Regions from separate parts of the Clostridium sp. Marseille-QA1073 genome, predicted to be linked through region 2. Evidence: a T-box and tRNA genes for the amino acid it is inferred to sense, from the RefSeq annotation. Region 2 holds a T-box; the other holds one or more tRNA genes.

Region 1 (9,526 bases), on a different contig from region 2:
ATTTTCAAAAGATGGCTGCGATGGGGCCTTCAGAAGAAGAATATTTAAAAACTAGTGTATTTAATTTAGCTAAGAATAGAATAGTATGGCTGTTAGTTCTTATGATATCAGCTACATTTACAGGGAATATAATTAAAAGATATGATGAAGTATTACAATCAGTGGTTATATTAGCAGCATTTATACCAATGCTAATGGATACAGGTGGAAATGCAGGATCACAAGCTTCAACTCTTGTTATAAGGGGATTAGCTTTAGGGGAAATTGAATTAAGTGATGTATTTAAAGTGCTATGGAAAGAACTAAGAGTTAGTATTGTTGTTGGTATTGTACTATCAGGAGTAAACTTTTTAAGAGTATATTTTTTAGAAAAAGTAGAATTATATGTAGCAATAACAGTATGTACAACTTTATTTTTTACAGTAATAATAGCGAAAGTAGTAGGATGTGTTCTTCCTATAGTTGCTAAAAAGTTAAAACTAGACCCAGCTATAATGGCTAGTCCATTAATAACTACTATTGTTGATGCTTTAGCGTTAATAATATATTTTGCAATGGCAGCGATGTTTTTAGGAATATAAAAAAAGGATTGGTGAGATAAACCAATCCTTTTTTCTATGCATGTAAGTTTGTTATAAACTTTATAGTACTTCTTTAACCATATTTAGTACAGCAATCATATATTTTATTAAATTTTACTTCTCATTATATTTATTTTTTTAATCAGTAGCAAAATATTATTATAATCTCAAGAAATTATAATTATCATTTTATATCAAATTTGTATCAAAGATAAACCAATTATAAAATTAAGTTTAAAGTTTTACTTTAAGATTTAATTTTTAATTATATGTGTTTTATTATGGATTTATAGGATAAAATGATAAATGAAGAACAAGTAAAATAAAACTATCCCAGGTGTATCATTATAAAAAAAAACTAGAAATATAAAGAAAAATAGAGAATGTTAAATTTAATAGTGAATTATAAGATATAAAGCATAAATGTGTAATATACTTTATGATAATATATTCCTTGTCGCTGCGACACAGACTCGATAGTGACAAGCTGTTCAATTAACTTTTTAAATTAAATTAAAAAAGTTGTTGACAAGCAAAAAAATAAGTGATAAACTGATTAAGCAGTCGAAAAACGACGGTAAAAATTACTAAATAATTTGGTCTTTGAAAATTAAACAGAGAAATAGGTAAAACCAGTTAATTCATTGAGTTTCGAAAGAAACTTAAAATGACTATTAATAGTCAGCAAACTTTACTTGAGCAATCAAGATACAAACTTTTAAATTGAGAGTTTGATCCTGGCTCAGGACGAACGCTGGCGGCGTGCCTAACACATGCAAGTCGAGCGATGAAGCTCCTTCGGGAGTGGATTAGCGGCGGACGGGTGAGTAACACGTGGGTAACCTGCCTCATAGAGGGGAATAGCCTCCCGAAAGGGAGATTAATACCGCATAAAGTATGAAGGTCGCATGACTTTTGTACCAAAGGAGCAATCCGCTATGAGATGGACCCGCGGCGCATTAGCTAGTTGGTGAGGTAACAGCTCACCAAGGCGACGATGCGTAGCCGACCTGAGAGGGTGATCGGCCACATTGGAACTGAGACACGGTCCAGACTCCTACGGGAGGCAGCAGTGGGGAATATTGCGCAATGGGGGAAACCCTGACGCAGCAACGCCGCGTGAATGAAGAAGGCCTTAGGGTTGTAAAGTTCTGTCATATGGGAAGATAATGACGGTACCATATGAGGAAGCCACGGCTAACTACGTGCCAGCAGCCGCGTACGCTTTTGTGCGGCAAAGCAAGCGTCCCGTGGACTTACCGGGCGTAAAAAGGATGCGGTGAAGAGGACATTTAAGTCAGATGTGAAATACCCGGGCTCAACTTGGGTGCTGCATTTGAAACTGGGTGTCTAGAGTGCAGGAGAGGAAAGCGGAATTCCTAGTGTAGCGGTGAAATGCGTAGAGATTAGGAAGAACACCAGTGGCGAAGGCGGCTTTCTGGACTGTAACTGACGCTGAGGCATGAAAGCGTGGGGAGCAAACAGGATTAGATACCCTGGTAGTCCACGCCGTAAACGATGAATACTAGGTGTAGGAGGTATCGACCCCTTCTGTGCCGCAGTTAACACAATAAGTATTCCGCCTGGGGAGTACGATCGCAAGATTAGGAAAACCTGAAGGAATTGACGGGGCTCGCCGCTAGTGGTTACGCTGTGGTTTAATTCGAAGCAACGCGAAGAACCTTACCTAGACTTGACATCCCCTGAATTACCTGTAATGAGGGAAGCCCTTCGGGGCAGGGAGACAGGTGGTGCATGGTTGTCGTCAGCTCGTGTCGTGAGATGTTGGGTTAAGTCCCGCAACGAGCGCAACCCTTATCATTAGTTGCTACCATTAAGTTGAGCACTCTAGTGAGACTGCCCGGGTTAACCGGGAGGAAGGTGGGGATGACGTCAAATCATCATGCCCCTTATGTCTAGGGCTACACACGTGCTACAATGGTTGGTACAACAAGATGCAAGACCGTGAGGTGGAGCTAAACTTAAAAACCAATCCCAGTTCGGATTGTAGGCTGAAACTCGCCTACATGAAGCGGGAGTTGCTAGTAATCGCGAATCAGCATGTCGCGGTGAATACGTTCCCGGGCCTTGTACACACCGCCCGTCACACCATGAGAGCTGGTAACACCCGAAGTCCGTGAGGTAACCGCAAGGAGCCAGCGGCCGAAGGTGGGATTAGTGATTGGGGTGAAGTCGTAACAAGGTAGCCGTAGGAGAACCTGCGGCTGGATCACCTCCTTTCTAGGGAGTCGACGTAGTTGGTAACTCTTCTACGAAAACTGGTACTATCTCTGTTTAATTTTGAGCGACCAAGGTCCTACGGGACAGAGGAAAAGCTCAATTGTTCTTTGAAAATTGCACAGTGAAAATATTTGTTTAAATATCCTTTAAATTTAAAAGATAAATAAACAATTTCGTCAAGACAAACAGAAATAAGTTTAAAAACAAAGTTTTTGAATTCTATTTATGCGAATTTGTATAATTGATTTTTAGATAGGTCAAGCTACAAAGGGCGCAGGGTGAATGCCTTGGCACTAGGAGCCGAAGAAGGACGTGATAAGCTGCGATAAGCTTTGGGTAGACGCAAATAGTCTGTGATCCAAAGATTTCCGAATGGGGAAACCTACATGGCTACGCCATGTACTATATGCTGAATACATAGGTATATAGAGGTAAACCCGGGGAACTGAAACATCTAAGTACCCGGAGGAAGAGAAAGAAAAATCGATTTCCTAAGTAGCGGCGAGCGAAAGGGAAAGAGCCCAAACCTAAGCCTTTGGCTTGGGGGTTGAGGACAGAACATAAAAGAGGTGGCTATTGTAACTGAAGATAGCTGGAAAGCTACTCCGTAGAAGGTAATAGACCTGTAAGTGAAACGAGAAGACCTTAAGTTCTGATCCAGAGTACCACGAGACACGTGAAACCTTGTGGGAAGCAGGGAGGACCACCTCCCAAGGCTAAATACTACCTAGTGACCGATAGTGGAGAAGTACCGTGAGGGAAAGGTGAAAAGAACCCCGGGAGGGGAGTGAAATAGAACCTGAAACCCTGTGCCTACAACCGATCGAAGCACTTTATATGTGTGACGATGTGCTTTTTGTAGAACGAGCCAACGAGTTACGATATGTAGCGAGGTTAAGTACTTAAGGTACGGAGCCGAAGGGAAACCGAGTCTGAATAGGCGCAAAGTTGCATGTCGTAGACCTGAAATCGGGTGACCTATCCATGGCCAGGTTGAAGCGAGTAAAATCTCGTGGAGGACCGAACCACGTTGGTGTTGAAAAACCATGGGATGAGCTGTGGATAACGGGAGAAATTCCAATCGAACTCGGAGATAGCTGGTTCTCCTCGAAATAGCTTTAGGGCTAGCGTCGATTAATTGAGTAATGGAGGTAGAGCACTGAATAGGCTAGGGGGCATATCGCTTACCGAACCTTATCAAACTCCGAATGCCATATACTTTTATTTCGGCAGTCAGACTGCGAATGATAAGATCCGTAGTCAAAAGGGAAACAGCCCAGACCATCAGCTAAGGTCCCAAAGTGTAAGTTAAGTGGTAAAGGATGTGGGATTTCTAAGACAACTAGGATGTTAGCGAAGCAGCCACTCATTCAAAGAGTGCGTAATAGCTCACTAGTCAAGAGATCTCGGTGCCGAAGATGTCCGGGGCTAAACTACCACCGAAGCTATGGGTGTACACTACGTGTACGCGGTAGAGGAGCTTTCTGCATTGGCTGAAGTCGTACCGGAAGGAGCGGTGGACGATGCAGAAGTGAGAATGTTGGCATAAGTAGCGAGAGACAGGTGAGAATCCTGTCGGTCGAAAACCTAAGGTTTCCTGAGGAAGGCTCGTCCGCTCAGGGTTAGTCGGGACCTAAGCCGAGGCCGAAAGGCGTAGGTGATGGACAACAGGTTGATATTCCTGTACCACTAGCAGACGTTATTACAAATGGGGTGACGCAGGAGGATAAGATGTGCTAGCTATTGATAGTCTAAGCGTTTAGGTATGTAGGATAGGCAAATCCACCTACATTAGCTGAGGCGTGATGGGGAAGCCCTTAGGTAAGTAGTGCATCTGACCGACAGTTGCCAAGAAAAGCCTCTATGGAGGAAGCTTATGCCCGTACCGCAAACCGACACAGGTAGGTGAGGAGAGAATCCTAAGACCATCGGAAGAATTGCTGTTAAGGAACTCGGCAAATTGACCCCGTAACTTCGGGAGAAGGGGTGCCTACGCAAGTAGGCCGCAGAGAATAGGCCCAAGCAACTGTTTAGCAAAAACACGTTAGGTTCCTGCTAAGCAGAAAAGCTGATGTATAGGGGCCGACGCCTGCCCGGTGCTGGAAGGTTAAGGGGATTGCTTAGTGCAAACGAAGGCACGAACTTAAGCCCCCAGTAAACGCGGCCGTAACTATAACGGTCCTAAGGTAGCGAAATTCCTTGTCGGGTAAGTTCCGACCCCCCCACGAATGGCGTAATGATTTGGGCAATTGCTCCCAACAGTAACTAAGGAAATTGTAGTGCAAGTGAAGATGCTTGCTACCCGCGATTGGACGGAAAGACCTCAGAGCCATCGGTAATTTAAGATTGAGTTTCCGGTACTATCTGTACAGGATAGGTGGGAGACTTGGAAGCAAGGGCGTCAGCCTTTGTGGAGTCATCCTTGGGATACCACCCTGATAGTACTGGAATTCTAACCGGAGGCCTTGAATCAGGTCACGGGACATTGTTAGGTGGGCAGTTTGACTGGGGCGGTCGCCTCCAAAAAAGTAACGGAGGCGCCCAAAGGTTCCCTCAGAACGGTCGGAAATCGTTCGAAGAGTGCAAAGGCAGAAGGGAGCCTGACTGCGACACAGACAAGTGAGCAGGTCGAAAGTCGGGCTTAGTGGATCCGGTGGTTCCTCGGGAGGGCCATCGCTCAACGGATAAAAGCCACCGGGGATGAGGTATTGATCTCCCCAAGAGTCCACATCGACGGGGAGGTTTGGCACCCTCGATGTCGGCTCGTCGCATCCTGGGGCTGAAGTAGGTCCCAAGGCTGGGCTGTTCGCCCATTAAAGGGTACGCGAGCTGGGTTCAGAACGTCGTGAGACAGTTCGGTCCCTATCCGTCGCGGGTGAACGAAGGGGAGCTGTCCTTAGTACGAGAGGACCGGGACATGGACAGACCTCTGCGGCTCAGTTGTCACGCCAGTGGCACAGCTGGGTAGCTATGTCTGGAAGGGATAAACGCTGAAAGCATCTAAGCGTGAAGCCCCCCCTAAGATGAGATTTCCCATAACATAAGTTAGTAAGACTCCTGGAAGAACACCAGGTTGATAGGTGAGAGGTGTAAGCATGGTAACATGTTCAGCTGACTCATACTAATAAGTCGAGGGCTTGACCTAATTAATTTCACTGTGCAATTTTCAGAGAATAATTTCTTTGAAGCTTATATAAATTTTTAAAATTTGATAGAAACGAGTAATACAAGGAAACAAATGAGTGAGGAGTGGAGTTTACTAATGGTAAATGAGCACCACAGCGAATGCAGTTGACGAAGTAGTACGACGTTTATAACAAATTTAGATCTGGTGATGATGGTCCTAAGGGTAACACCCCTTTCCATTCCGAACAGGCAGGTTAAGCCTTAGGACGCCGAGAGTACTGCACGGGAGACTGTGTGGGAGGGTAGGTTGTTGCCAGGTAATGTTAGCTAAGTTTTCTTAGCTAACAATATGGTTCACTAGCTCAGTCGGTAGAGCACATGACTTTTAATCATGGTGTCCGGGGTTCGATCCCCCGGTGAGCCACCAAAGCTTAGTACAAAGTACTAAGCTTTTTTTAGCTTTATGAAAAAAGAATTAAGAGTTTCTTCTAATTAAATCGCTGAATTTTATATATAGTAATGCTATCTATGGAGTACTACAATTTTCTTTAACTCAAATTTCAGATTTCTAAGATAAGTAAATTTAAGAAATAGGCATCAATAATCTTTCATTCTTAACTTTTAATTGGTAAAAATCCCTGATAATTAGTTACAAATTTTCATATTTAGAAGTTTATGTTTTAAAGTAAATAAAATGAAATGTAAAATAATTAAAGTTTACAATTTTATATCATAATTTGTCGAAATGTTCTTTTAAATCTATGAAGATATATTTATAATAATTATTATTAACATATATAAATACAAGCTCACAAATTATATTTATGTAGATTACTTCTATTTATAATACAAAATTTGAGACTATATGTATTTTTATGTATAATGTTTTAAAATAGTATTAAAAATTTTCTGCAGAATTTGATAAAAAACATTTATATTTTATTGAAAGTAGAGATATTTTATCATAATATCTCAATATGTGACGAATACAATGTATACATGCATATAATTGCTATAGAATATAAATATAGGAAATTTAACATATACTATTTAATAGGATAATAAGAAGGGAGATTTTATGTTAGCATTAGTTTTAAGTGATGTATTTAATAATGAATTTATACAAGCTATAGTGAGAAATCCATTATATGTAACATGGAGAAAGATTGCTATTGCTGTTGGAGTATTTGTATTAATACTATTTTTAAGAAATATATTTACTAAGTATGTGATGAAAGCATTAATGAAAGTTTTATCTAAAGCTGGAATTAAAGGTGCTTTAAAAATAGTGCAAGCTTTTGAAAGACCATTAAGAAACTTTTTTTTAATATTAGGTTTTTATATAGTAGCTATGGCTTTTAGGGAGATGCTTTATTTAAGTCCTAAAATAATACAAAGAATATTTGATAGCTCAGTTATTATATTGATAGCTCAAGGATTTATGAATTTAACAGAGGATTCATCACTAATATTCGATAAAATGGAGAATTATGATGTTAAAGTAGATAAAATATTATATCCTTTTATATCAAAAACATTAAAGCTTATAATTATAGCTTTAGCAATATATATGATTGCTGAAAAATGGGAATATAATCTAAAAGCATTTATTACAGGATTAGGATTAGGAGGATTAGCATTTGCTTTAGCATCAAAAGATGCTGCTTCTAATATTATTGCAGGAATTATAATAATATTAGACAAACCTTTTTCGATTGGAGACTGGATTCAGTGTAAAGGACTAGAAGGTTCTATTGAAGATATTTCATTTAGAAGTACTAAGATTAGAACTGTTGATGAGGCATTAATTACAGTACCTAATTCAATTCTAGCTAATGATTCAATATTTAATTTTAATAGAAGAGATAAAAGAAGAATTAAATTTAATTTAGGGGTGACTTATAATACTCCTAAAGAAAAAATACAAACCTGTATTGATAAAATAAAGAAGATGTTGGAATTACATGAGGGTGTTGATAACGATGGTATCCTAGTTACTTTTGAAAATTTTAACATAAATAGTTTAGATATATCTATTTGTTATTACACTAGTAAGGCAGGACTTAAGGATTATTTAACTATTAAAGAAGAGATTAATTTTAAAATAATGGAGATACTGGAAGAAGAAAAAGTTTCAGTAGCTTTTCCTACAAGAAGTATATATATTGAAAATTCTCAAGAATAATATAATTTATTAGTAGTGTAGCAAATAGCATTAAAATACAGTTAAATATTATAAAATAAGTTGAGTTTATAAAAAAAGTATTAACAACCATAATTATTATAACACTAATTTTTCTATGTTTAGGTGGAGCATTTATTTACTCATCAATTGAAGAATTTATTATGATGAATGAATTTCCTGGCGATTTAATATCAAAGGTTGCTATGATTTTTATGCTAATATTTAGTATAATTCTAGTTTTACCACTTGTATATAATATGATTGAGAGAATTAAGGAAATTAAACGAGATGATGAAGATAATATTAGCAAATACTGATTATATTAATGGAAAAGAAATAGAGACAATATCTATAGTATAAGGATTCGTTGTATGATCTAAAAACCTAGGAAAAGATATATTAAGTGGACTTAAAACTTTAGTAGGTGAAGAGAGAGTAGACTATTCTCAAATGATGAATGAAGCTAGATTAATAGCAACAAAGAGAATGGGAGAAGAAGCTGAAAGCTTAGAAGCGGATGGAATTATTAATATAAGCTATACTACAAGCTCAATAATTAACGAAACTTCTGAAGTTATTTCTTATGGTACAGCAGTTAAATTTAATAAAAAAAGTAAAACCCTAATATTGGGGTTTTACTTTTTTTATGATAAAAGTTTTTTATTTAATATTGCATATTACATATGAATTATAGATAAATTATTGCTTTTGACTTTAAATAAGTATATATAATTTTACTATGATAAAGGATTAGAAAAACCTTTTCCTTGAACTTCAGCAGTGTCTATAATTGATACAAATGCAGAGCTATCAACAGATTTTATAATATGCTTAGTTTTAGGAAGCTGTCCTAAGGAGACTATACAATAAAGTACATTTCTTTTATCGTGAGTATAAGCGCCTTCACCATACAATACAGTAACTCCCCTACCTAATTCCTCCATAATAGCTTTTGTAACTTCTTTTTGCTTTTGAGTAATTATAAAAATCATTTTTTGGCTATTAAAGCCCTTAATAACTTTTTCCATAATAAAAGCAGTTGTATACATAGAGATAAGAGTATATAATCCAATATTAAAACCAAATAATAAACTTCCCACTGATACTATTATAAGATTTATTCCAAAACTTACAGAACCTAAGTTTATACCAAATTTCTTTTTCATATATACGCCTACTATATCTAATCCACCGGTTGAACCATGATTAGTAAATACTATTCCAAGACCAAGGCCATTTAAAACTCCACCATAAATACAATATAATAATAAATTTGATTCTGCTACAGGTGATAATACAGTATTTAAAGGTTGAGATATTATTAATCCTAAAGAAAGAGATAAAGTACCAAAGGCTGTTAAAACAGTAAATTTTTTATTTATTTTACGAGCAC
Region 2 (11,625 bases):
GGTTTACTTATAGATAAGTATAGAGAACGTAAGGGGATTGCTAGAGCGGTATTTATAAACTCCATTGTAGTAAATTTAGGGATACTTTGTTTCTTTAAATACTATGGATTTGTAGTGGATAATATCAATAATATTTTTAACTTAAGTATAAATGCGGCAACTCTCCCACTTCCTGTGGGAATATCTTTTTATACATTTCAGACTATGTCCTATGCTATTGATGTATATTTAGACAAAGTACCTGTGCAAAAAAACATTATATCTTTTGGTGCGTATGTTACTATGTTCCCACAACTTGTTGCAGGCCCTATAGTAAAATATGGGGATGTTGCTAAGCAATTAGATGAAAGAAAAGAAACTTTAGATAAATTTGGTGAAGGAGCAGAATTATTTATAAGAGGACTTTCTAAAAAAGTACTTCTTGCAAATAATATAGGACTTCTTTGGACTACTGTAAAAGCAACTCCTATGGCAGAACTTACAGTAATTTCTGCATGGTTAGGGATAATTGCATTTACCTTCCAAATTTATTTTGACTTTAGTGGATATTCTGATATGGCATTAGGTCTTGGGAAAATGTTTGGTTTTGATCTTATGGAAAACTTCAATTATCCATATATATCAAAGAGTGTAACTGAGTTCTGGCGCAGGTGGCATATTTCATTAGGTTCATGGTTTAGAGAATATGTATATATTCCTCTTGGTGGAAACAGAACAGGACAACTAAAGCAGCTTAGAAACCTGTTTGTGGTATGGTTTTTAACAGGATTATGGCACGGAGCAAACTGGAACTTTATTTTATGGGGATTGTATTTTGGATTTTTTGTAACTATAGAGAAGTTATTCCTTTTAAAGTGGCTTAAGAATAAACCTAAATTTATAGGACATATTTATACTCTTATTATAGTTATTGTTGGATGGGTATTTTTTGAATTTGAAAGCCTATCTTTAGCGATGGGATTCATAGGAACTATGTTTGGTTTTGGTAAGTATTTATTAATGGACAGTAAAACATTATATTACATATCAACTAATATAGTATTGTTTATAGTATTAGCAATTTGCTCAACTCCACTTCCAAGAAAGGTTATTGTAAGTATAAGAGAAAGATTGAAGATGGTAGGTGCCATAGTTGTTCCACCTCTATATTTAATATTAATATTTCTTTCAACTGCTTATTTAGTAAATGAAACATATAATCCTTTCTTATACTTTAGATTTTAATAGTATTAATATACATATATATATATGTACCACTCATAAATTTAATCTATACACTCATAAAATTGTGTTAACAAATTGTTTTAGCTTATATTTATGTAATTGAGAATTGACGATTGACAATGGACAATTATGGATACTTCTCTCAAGAGAAGTTTTCAACTTATTCCTTTTAAAAGTGACGAAGTCACTTTTATTAAAAATCTATTAAAGAAATTAGTTTGATTAAAACTAATTTCAACAATAATTGTCAATTGTCCATTTTCAATTCTCCATTGATTAAAGTTGTGAATTGGAATATTTGATGATGTAGCTATATTAGGCTATATATTAATTCTTAAGGTAATTTATATATATGTTCACTTTGAAAGAGGTGTTTTTCTTGAATAGATATGACAAAATATATAAATATATTATGGCAATATTGCTTTTATTATTTATAGGTCTTATGGTGACTTTAAACATATTAACTCCTAGCAGGAAATTTTCAGATTCGGAAAATAGAAACTTAGAGCAACTACCAAAGTTTTCATTTAAAAATCTTATGGGTGGCAAGTTTACTTCAAATTATGAAAAGTATATTTCTGATCAATTTGCTTTAAGAGATTTTTGGATAGGAGTTAAATCTGATACGGATAGAGCTATAGGAAAAAAGGAAAATAATGATGTTTATTTAGGCAAAGATGGTTTCTTGATTCAAAAATTTAATAAACCAGAAGATAAGGATTTAAAGAATAAAGTAGAAACAATAAATTCTTTTGACAACTTAACACCTAACATTAATAAATATTTTATGCTAGTACCTACTGCCGTTAAGATATTAGAAGATAAGCTTCCTAACTATGTCTCCGATAGTGATGAGCTTATATATATTGATAAAGTTAAAAAATCTATAAATGATGATATAAATTTTGTTGATTTATATGATACTTTAAGTTCGAAAAAAGATGAGTACATATTTTATAAAACAGATCACCATTGGACAACAAAAGGTGCATATTATGCATATGAAGAACTAATTAAGAAGATGGGGATTACTCCAAAGGGAGAAGAATATTTTAATATACAAAAGGTTACAGATGAATTTTATGGATCATTATATTCAAAAGGTGGTTTTAGACATTTAAACCCTGACAGTATTGAATTATATTTACCAAAGGGTGATGAAAAATATAAAGTAGAGTATTTAGGGGAAGATAAAAGCTATGAATCACTTTATGAAATGAATAATATCAATAAAAAAGATAAGTATACAGTATTTTTTAATGGAAACCATCCATTAATTAAAATAACAAGTAATAAGGGTGAAGGAAGAAAGCTATTAGTGGTTAAAGATTCTTATGCAAATAGTTTTGTACCTTTTTTAACATCCCATTTTAGTGAGATTTATATGGTAGACTTTAGATATTACAGTGAGGGATTAAATACACTAATACAGGAAAATCAAATAAATGATATGTTAATACTCTACAATGCAAATACTTTCTTTGAAGATCCATCTATAAGGAATTTATCTGAATAGATTAAAAGTCATCTATCATAATTATGTTAGATGACTTTTTCTATATATTAAATTTAATTGTGTATTGGAGAGTCAGATTCATATAAGAATAGTCCTTCACCAACATCAAGTTTTGCTGAAAAAGGAACTGCACAAGTTATAAGGAATTGTCCAGGAATTTTTAATGTATATTTAGCTGCACCACAGATTCGAGCATAAGAATCTGTCATTTCAGATATATACCAGTCTTTTTGTTCAAAATTTTTTATAGTAAAATTTTCTTCATTGATATTATCATTATTAATATTTGAATTAACATCTAGAACTTTATACATCTTTTGAGTATATAATCCATATTCATCTATATTTTGTACAAAGGAATAGTGGATATTTATATCAATTTCATAAGGAAAAGATAGATTGGATTCATCAATATCTAAAATAGTATTGCCTTCATAGGTTTTACAAGACTCTTTGGCAATATATTTCTCAGAAGGTGCAGCTAAATTTGTTGACTTGTGAGCAAGCAGTTTCATCTCAAGTTTTTGAGCATTTACTTCCCTTTGACATTCTATACCAAATTTCAAGAGGAATCCTATATCAGTTAGATCTTTTATTAATTGAACTTCTAAATCTAGTTCACTAGAGTCAACTTCTGCACCAACATTACTCGCTTCAGTCATAAGGGATTCTATTTCTTTAATTACCTGTTTTTTATATCCATCTTCTATTTTTGAAAATAAATTTAATGTCCCAATAATACTAAAAATCATTAATGAACATAATATAATAGAAATCCTTGCTTTAATTCTTCTGGAAAACATTACATACACTCCTCATTTTGGGATATTTGTATTTATATATAAACATTAACACAAAATATACATAATACTAATATTATTTCCAAATATAATTTAAACGCTTTGAAAAGACAAAATCAGCTAATGGTGATATAATATTTTCGTGGTAAGTGAGGTGATAATATGAGCGAGATTGCAGGAAGTGGTTGCGAGGTTTTAATTCCTTTTAATGAAAGAAAGCCACTTGAAGAAATTGAGCGTAGTCTTATTAAAAAATATAGAAAAAATATATGGTCTAAATTTATTAAGGCAATAAAAGATTATAATTTAGTTGAAGAAGGGGATAAAATCGCCGTAGCTATATCTGGTGGTAAGGATAGCTTAGTTATGGCTAAGTTATTTCAAGAGCTTAAACGTCATGGACAGATGAATTTTGAGCTAGAGTTTATTGCTATGGACCCTGGTTATCATAAAAATATTAAAGAGCTACTAATTGATAATTGTAACTATTTAAATATTCCAGTTCATATTTTTGAATCTGGTATTTTTAAAATTGTAGATGATATTGCTAAGGATTATCCTTGTTACATGTGTGCAAGAATGCGTCGTGGCGCATTATATTCAAAAGCACAAGAATTAGGCTGTAATAAGCTTGCGTTAGGACATCACTTTAACGATGTTATAGAAACTACACTATTAAATGTCCTTTATGCAGGAAACTATAAAACTATGCTTCCTAAGTTAAAGGCTGCAAATTTTGAAGGATTAGAATTAATTCGTCCTCTTTATTATGTAGAGGAATGTTATATTCAAAAGTTTACTCAAAGTAGTGGTATATGGCCATTAAACTGCGCATGTATGGTTGCAGCTAAGAAGATTGGAAATAAACGTTTTGAAATTAAGGATCTAATTACAGAATTAAAGAAAAACTTTAATGACGTAGATAAATCCATATTTAGATCAGCACAAAATGTAAATATGAATGCTATTTTAGGATGGCAAAAAGATGGAGAAAAACATTCTTATTTAGATTTTTATGATGAAGAATAAGTCAGCTAATAAATAATAAAATCCTAGGAAAAAGCTTCCTAGGATTTATTTAAGATATATTATATTTAAAACAATATGTGTGCAACCAGTACTATAATTGGCAAAGTTACTATAGTTCTTTCAATAAAGATTATTATTAAATCTTTTATTGAAACAGGAATTTTAGAGCCTATTAGTAATCCACCTACTTCAGACATGTATATAAGTTGTGTTACTGAAGTACAAGCTATGACAAAACGAGTCAAATCACTTTTAATAGTACTTCCTATAACAGTAGGTAGAAACATATCTGCAAATCCTACAATTAAAGTTTGAGAGGCTTCTTTTGCTTCAGGCACTCTTAATAATTCAAGTAAAGGAATAAAAGGCATTCCTAAAAATTTAAATATAGGAGTGTATTCTGCAATTATTAATGCTAAAGTACCTATTGCCATAACTATAGGTATAACACCCATCCACATATCTAAAACATTTGTAATACCTTCTGTTAAGACTCCTGTTATACCATTATTTTTACTAGCTTTTTCAACAGCTTGTTTTAATCCCCATTGAAAAGGAGTAAAATTTTCAGGAATTTCTTCTTTAATATTTTGTTTATTATCTCCATAATAGGTATCTGGTTTTCTAGATAATGGTGGAATACGTGGTGTTATGATTGCCGCCACAATTCCTGCAAAGGTAACTGTTAAGTAAAATGGTACAAATAGATGACCAAGATTTACTTGAGAAATTACAACAAGACTAAAAGTGATAGATACAGCAGAGAAAGTTGTACCTATTACCGCTGCTTCACGAGTGGTATAAAATCCGTCTTCATACTGTTTACTAGTTAAAAGTACTCCAATGGTACCATCTCCAAGCCATGAAGCAATACAGTCTATTGAGGAACGTCCAGGCAATTTAAAAATAGGACGCATTACTTTAGTTAACAACGTACCGAAAAACTCTAGCAGTCCAAAATTTAAAAGTAATGGTAAAAACATGCCTGCAAATAAGAATACAGAAAATAAGATAGGTAATAAGCTATATAAAAGCAAGCCTCCAGTATTTTCTGACCAAATCATTTCAGGTCCTATTTTAAATGCAGTACAAACTGCAAAGATCATACCAGCAATTCTTGCAATTAGCCAAATAGGTGATATATTAAATAATGTATTTAAAAAGCTATTTTTTAAGATAAATTTAGGTTTAAATATCTTAGTTAAAATAGTTCCTGTTACAGTTACACATATAATGACAGTCATAACAAGTGGTAGTATTTCTACAAAATAATTAAGAACAAATTTAGATAATACAGCTACAGGTATAGTAATATCTCCATTGTATAAAATAGGTGTCATAAAAAATAGTACCCCTATTAATGATGGAATAATAAAACGTAACAAATCAGCTGAGGAATATTTCCTTTGATTTAAATTTTCCATTAATAAATTTCCTTTCTTATAAAATTAATAATTATACAAACAATATTTATAATAATACATTATTTTTAATTAGCCAACCCTTATTTTTAATTAATTTTAGATTATTACAAATAAAAGCATAAGACATAAATAAAATTTGCATAATCGTGAAAAATATTCATAATCATAGGCTTATTTAAAATTGGTACAAATAATATAATTTGATAGATTTTATAAAAAAGTTAATTTTCTTATTGACTTTTGCAATTATTCGAATTAAAATAATATTTAAAATATAAAGACTATGAAGAGAAGAGTAGATAAATTAATTGTTGTACAGAGAACTCCAGTAGGTGAGAGGGAGTGAATAAATTATTTATTGAAAAAAGACTCTGAGTTTCAGGTGGATTTTAACTTATTAGTTAAAAGTATACTTTGACAGGAGCTCCTGTTATAGAGCTAGAGTATAATCACAGAAATTGTGACGTACTTGAAGAGGTTAATATGGTGACATATTAACAAACTGGGGTGGTACCGCGAAGTTAATTACTCTCGTCCCCAAGACTATTGTCTTGGAGGTGAGAGTTTTATTTTTGACTTTTTTTAATTTTAATAAGACATCTAATATAAAAGATACTAGCATATTTACTAGTTACTTTAAGAAGATGTCTAACTTTTAAAAATGAAAGGTGGTATCATTAATGTTTAGAAACTATGAAAATATTGAAGATTTAAGAGAAATAATGAATGACGCAAATGAATTTGTGGTGGAAAGAGTTAAAAAATTAAATGAGTTAATAGAAAGAGGAATAAATCCATACCCATATAGTTTTAAAGAATGTGTTTATTCAAATTATATAATAGACAATTTTCATGATATAAAAGAAGAAGAAGTTTTTACGCTATCAGGAAGAATAATGCTTCTTAGAAGAATGGGAAATGTAACATTTTTAAACCTAAGAGATCAAGAAGGCGATATACAGGTATATCTAAATAAAGGTGCATTAGGTAATGAAAGGTATAATTTATTAAAGCTTATAGACACAGGAGATATTATTGGGGTAGAAGGTACAGTATTTAAGACTAAAACAGGGGAAATAACAATTAAAGCTAATGAGTTCACTATACTTTCTAAATCTATAAGACCATTACCTGAAAAATACCATGGAATTCAAGATATGGATTTAAGACAAAGACATCGTTCATTAGATATGATTATGAACTCAGAGGTCAAAGAAAGATTTATAAAGCGTTCAAGAGCTTTAAGTTATATAAGAGAGTTTATGAATAGCATGGGATTTTTTGAAATGGAAACTCCTATTCTCGATACTAAATATGGTGGAGGAGAAGCAAAGCCTTTTATCACCTATGTAAATGCACTAAATTCTGACGTTTATATGAATGTATCTCCTGAGCTTTATTTAAAAAGGCTTATGGTAGGTGGTGTAGATAGGGTTTACACTATAGGAAGATCCTTTAGAAATGAAGGAATTGACAGAACTCATTACCCTGAATTTACTCTTTTTGAATGTTATATGGCATATGCGGATTACACAGATATGATGAGACTTATGGAGAATTTATATGAGTATGTATTTACTAAAGTAAACGGAACAACAAAGAGTGTTTATGATGGTGTAGAAATTGATTTTAAAGCACCATGGAGAAGAGCTAGAATGTGTGATTTAGTAAAAGAAGATACAGGGATTGATGTAGAGTTTTTATCAAGAGAAGAAATTGTAAAAATAGTAGAGGAAAGAGAATTGTTAAGTGAGGAAGCTTTAGAAGGATTAGATATTAAAGACATGACAAAAGGTGATTTAATAATGACTATTTTTGATGAGTATTCAGCTTCAAAGCTAGTAGAACCTACTTTTGTAATAGATTTTCCTGTAGAAACTTCACCTCTTTGTAAAGTTCATAGAAAAAATTCTGAGCTAATAGAAAGGTTTGAACCTTATGCTTATGGGGTAGAGCTTGGAAATGCTTATTCAGAGCTAAATGATGCATTAAGGCAGAGAGTGCTGCTTCATGATCAAGCGGATAAATTAAGAGCAGGACTTGAAACTGCAAGTCCTATGGATGAAGAGTTTGCTGTGGCAATAGATGTAGGTATGCCACCAGCAGGAGGACTTGGAATAGGAATTGATAGAATGATAATGTTCTTAACAGGAGCAAATTCTATAAAAGATATTATTGCTTTTCCACTAGTAAAAAGATAAATTTACAATAAAAATGCTATCCTGAGTTTCAGGATAGTGTTTTTTATTTTATATTGAATTAATAGAATATTATTTGAATATTCTATATTTTATTGACAATTTTACAATGGTATCATATATTATAAACTATAGAGATTAAATTTTGGAGGGCTTATAGTTATGGAACCAGCTAATTGCTAATTAAATTTTTATTTAATTAATAAAGAAGTTTTAAAACACCTAAGTAATTAGGTTTATTTGTTATGCTTCTTAAAAATTAGTAATTAGAAGGTAGAAAACTTATAGAGCTGGATTAATCTTAATTTTTTGCTCATAATTTATGGGTTAGCTTTGCTTTACTTAATTTAAAATTAAGGATTTAAAAAAATTTAGGCTATAAGAGGAATTATCTTCTTATAGCCTTTTTTATTTGAAAGTAGGTGAAATCGTATGACTCCTTATTATAAAGTAGTGTATTCAAATCAATAAACAAGAGGAGTATAAAGTTTATGATTAATGCATTACTAACTAGGATAGGGTTTATTATTCTTATAAATTTTAATGAACCGTCCCTTAAAATAAATATTCCTCTTGAAGTTTTAAGGAGAGAGGAATATGGAGAAAGTATTATATTTAAATTGGGAAATTCATAATAATAATTTAGATAGTGAAGAAAGATATTGTCATAACTGTGGGAGAAAGGTTATATTTATAGATTCATTAAAAAGAAGACAAAATGCAAATGGAAAAAATATATTTCATTATGCCATATACAAATGTCCTAATAATCATACATGGAATAAAATGCTAAATACTTTTAAGGCAACTCCAGGATTAAATAATTTAGATTATGAAGTTTATAAAAGAGAATCTAAAATAGATATGATATTTATAGAAGACTTAATTGCTAAAGGGTTTAATTATGTTGAAATAACTATTGACGTTATTGATAAAAAAATAAGATTAGATAAATTGTTATCAAATCAAATTTTAGATTTAAGTCGTTCTAAGATAGAAGAAGGGATTAAAAAAGGATTCATTTTAATAAATGAAAAATTAGTTAAACCTAAAACTATAGTTAGAGAAAAAGAGACAATTTCTTTGCAACTAAATAAATTTAAATTAGCAGAATAAAAAATTAAAAACTCTATTGACCCTCCTATAATAGGAGGGTTTATTATTTATTTAGAGAGAAATTACAAATAACTAAGAGAATTTTTAATTAATTATAAAGTTGAATTTACTAGGAAATATATCTAGATGTACAAATTACAATAAAAACTTTATATTTAGAAAAATAATAGCTTAAGTTATAGTTTTCCTCTCATCCTCAATGTGCACAAGGAGGTAAATATATGATTAAAATAGGAGAATTCTCTAAGATAGGAAGAGTTTCTGTTAAAACTTTAAGACATTATGATGATATGGGACTTTTAAAGCCTGTAAAGATAGATGATTTTACGTCATATAGATACTATGATGTGGAACAGCTATCAACTTTAAATAAAATACTACTGTTAAAAAGTTCAGGATTTTCTTTAAAGGATATTAAAAAGCTTTTTAATGAAAATTTAACTAATGAAGAACTAATCAAAGAATTAAGAAAAAAAGAAAAAGAGATAAAAGAAGAAATTTCAAAGTCTAATGATACATTAAAAGAAATAAATTTTCTAGTTGAATACTTAAATAAGGAGGATTGTATAATGGATAATTATGATATAGTTATTAAAAAAGTAGAAGGATTTAAGGCAGCTTCTGTTAGAGATGTAGTAGAAAGCTATGGAGAACAGGGTAAATTGTGGAGTGAACTTAATCAACATGTATTTGCTAATAAAGGCAAGGTAAGCGGGCCATGCTTTAGCATATATCATGAATACGGATATAAAGAAAAGAATGTGGATACGGAAGTGGTAGAGCCTATAGAATTTGATATACCTGAAAGTGACAAAGTTAAAGTAAAATATTTCAAACCTGTAGAAAACATGGTTTGTTGTATTCATAAAGGTTCTTTTAAGATGATTGGCAAATCTTATGAATTTGCATTAAAGTGGATTGAAGCTAATGATTATGAAATAGCAGATAATATAAGAGAGGTATATCTTGTAGGAGCGGGCAATTCTAATAATGAAGATGATTATATGACAGAAATTCAAATACCTGTAATTAAAAAGAAATAGATTAAAAGCGTGGATAAAATTCCACGCTTTTAATTTATTATATGAACTATTTTATATAATTCAATCCTGATTAGTTATCAGGATTTTTTTATGTGACATTAATGTAACTTACTATTACAGTGAATATATATTAAAATATATTCAGATAAGAATTACAGTTAGTGATAATTATTGGTATAAATATTTCATAATAAATAGAGTTACACTAAAGTTGATATTAGATATTTTTAATAACTTAAGATGAAAAGGAGATGATTTAAATGAGTGTATATTTTCAATCTATTTTTACAGCATTTGCAACATTTTTAGTACTTGCTTTTGCACTGACTGTTCCTTTTCTTATTTATCAATATAGAAAATATAATTATATAAATAAATTTAGAGCATTAATATTATATTCTTTTTTATATTATTGTCTAGTGGCATTTTATCTAATAATTTTACCATTGCCACCTACTCGTGATACTTGTAGTTGGATACCAGCTGGTAGGCAGTTTTATCAATTAGTACCTTTTAATTTTATAAAAGATATTATAAAAGAAACATCAGTAGTATTATCAAATCCAGCAACGTACTTAAGAATTCTTAGGGAACCTGCGTTTTTACAAGCATTTTTTAATGCTATATTACTATTACCAATGGGTATATATTTAAGATATTATTTTAAAAGAAACTTAAAACAAACAGTAGTTATATGCTTTTTAATATCTTTATTTTTTGAAGTAACACAATTAACAGGAATATATGGAATATATAATTGTCCATATAGACTATTTGATGTTGATGATTTAATGTTAAATACTTTAGGTGGATATTTAGGATATTTAATAACACCTGTATTTTCATATTTAATGCCAAGACAAAAACTTTTAGATAAAGAAATAAATGAAGATATTATAAGAGTAGGATATATAAGAAGAGCATTAGCTCTTAGTGTAGATTGGTTTATACTTAATAGAGTGTTATATTATTTTGGAGATAAGCAAAATATACTTGCTAATGGGATAGTGGTATTTTTATATTTTATAATACTACCTTATGCAACTAATGGTAAAACATTAGGAAAATCTTTAGTTAGAATAAGAATAAAAGGTACAGAGGAAAAACTAAAATTTAAAGAAGTTTTAATAAGATATTCAATCTTATATTATGGTGTTTTTGGCTATATGAATTTTGCTACACAATCTTATTTAATAAATACAAATCCATATATACAAGCAGGATTTGTAATATTATTAATGCTAGCTTTACCTGTACTTGGAATACATTTAA

The links. The T-box of region 2 lies ahead of lysS (lysine--tRNA ligase). A T-box ahead of a tRNA ligase gene usually reads a tRNA of that ligase, here a tRNA-Lys.
Region 1: it has a tRNA-Lys gene. The T-box ahead of lysS (lysine--tRNA ligase) is inferred to sense a tRNA for this amino acid. The anticodon was not compared.

The regions. Positions count from the first base shown of each region.
Region 1 is NZ_JBSVQM010000035.1:346-9,871, reverse strand. It holds gene mgtE (magnesium transporter) at 1-581, shown strand, start outside; rRNA gene ACY1IQ_RS19665 (16S ribosomal RNA) at 1,301-2,822, shown strand; rRNA gene ACY1IQ_RS19660 (23S ribosomal RNA) at 3,078-5,967, shown strand; rRNA gene rrf (5S ribosomal RNA) at 6,150-6,267, shown strand; tRNA gene ACY1IQ_RS19650 (tRNA-Lys) at 6,300-6,375, shown strand; gene ACY1IQ_RS19645 (mechanosensitive ion channel family protein) at 7,027-8,133, shown strand; gene ACY1IQ_RS19640 (hypothetical protein) at 8,295-8,450, shown strand; partial or broken gene ACY1IQ_RS19635 (YbjQ family protein) at 8,431-8,736, shown strand; gene ACY1IQ_RS19630 (YitT family protein) at 8,871-9,526, opposite strand, start outside.
Region 2 is NZ_JBSVQM010000016.1:28,860-40,484, forward strand. It holds gene ACY1IQ_RS14175 (MBOAT family O-acyltransferase) at 1-1,224, shown strand, start outside; gene ACY1IQ_RS14180 (DHHW family protein) at 1,604-2,743, shown strand; gene ACY1IQ_RS14185 (hypothetical protein) at 2,797-3,546, opposite strand; gene ACY1IQ_RS14190 (tRNA 2-thiocytidine biosynthesis TtcA family protein) at 3,706-4,572, shown strand; gene ACY1IQ_RS14195 (YjiH family protein) at 4,638-5,996, opposite strand; T-box leader at 6,271-6,538, shown strand; gene lysS (lysine--tRNA ligase) at 6,677-8,197, shown strand; gene ACY1IQ_RS14205 (S4 domain-containing protein) at 8,792-9,310, shown strand; gene ACY1IQ_RS14210 (MerR family transcriptional regulator) at 9,532-10,353, shown strand; gene ACY1IQ_RS14215 (VanZ family protein) at 10,614-11,625, shown strand, end outside.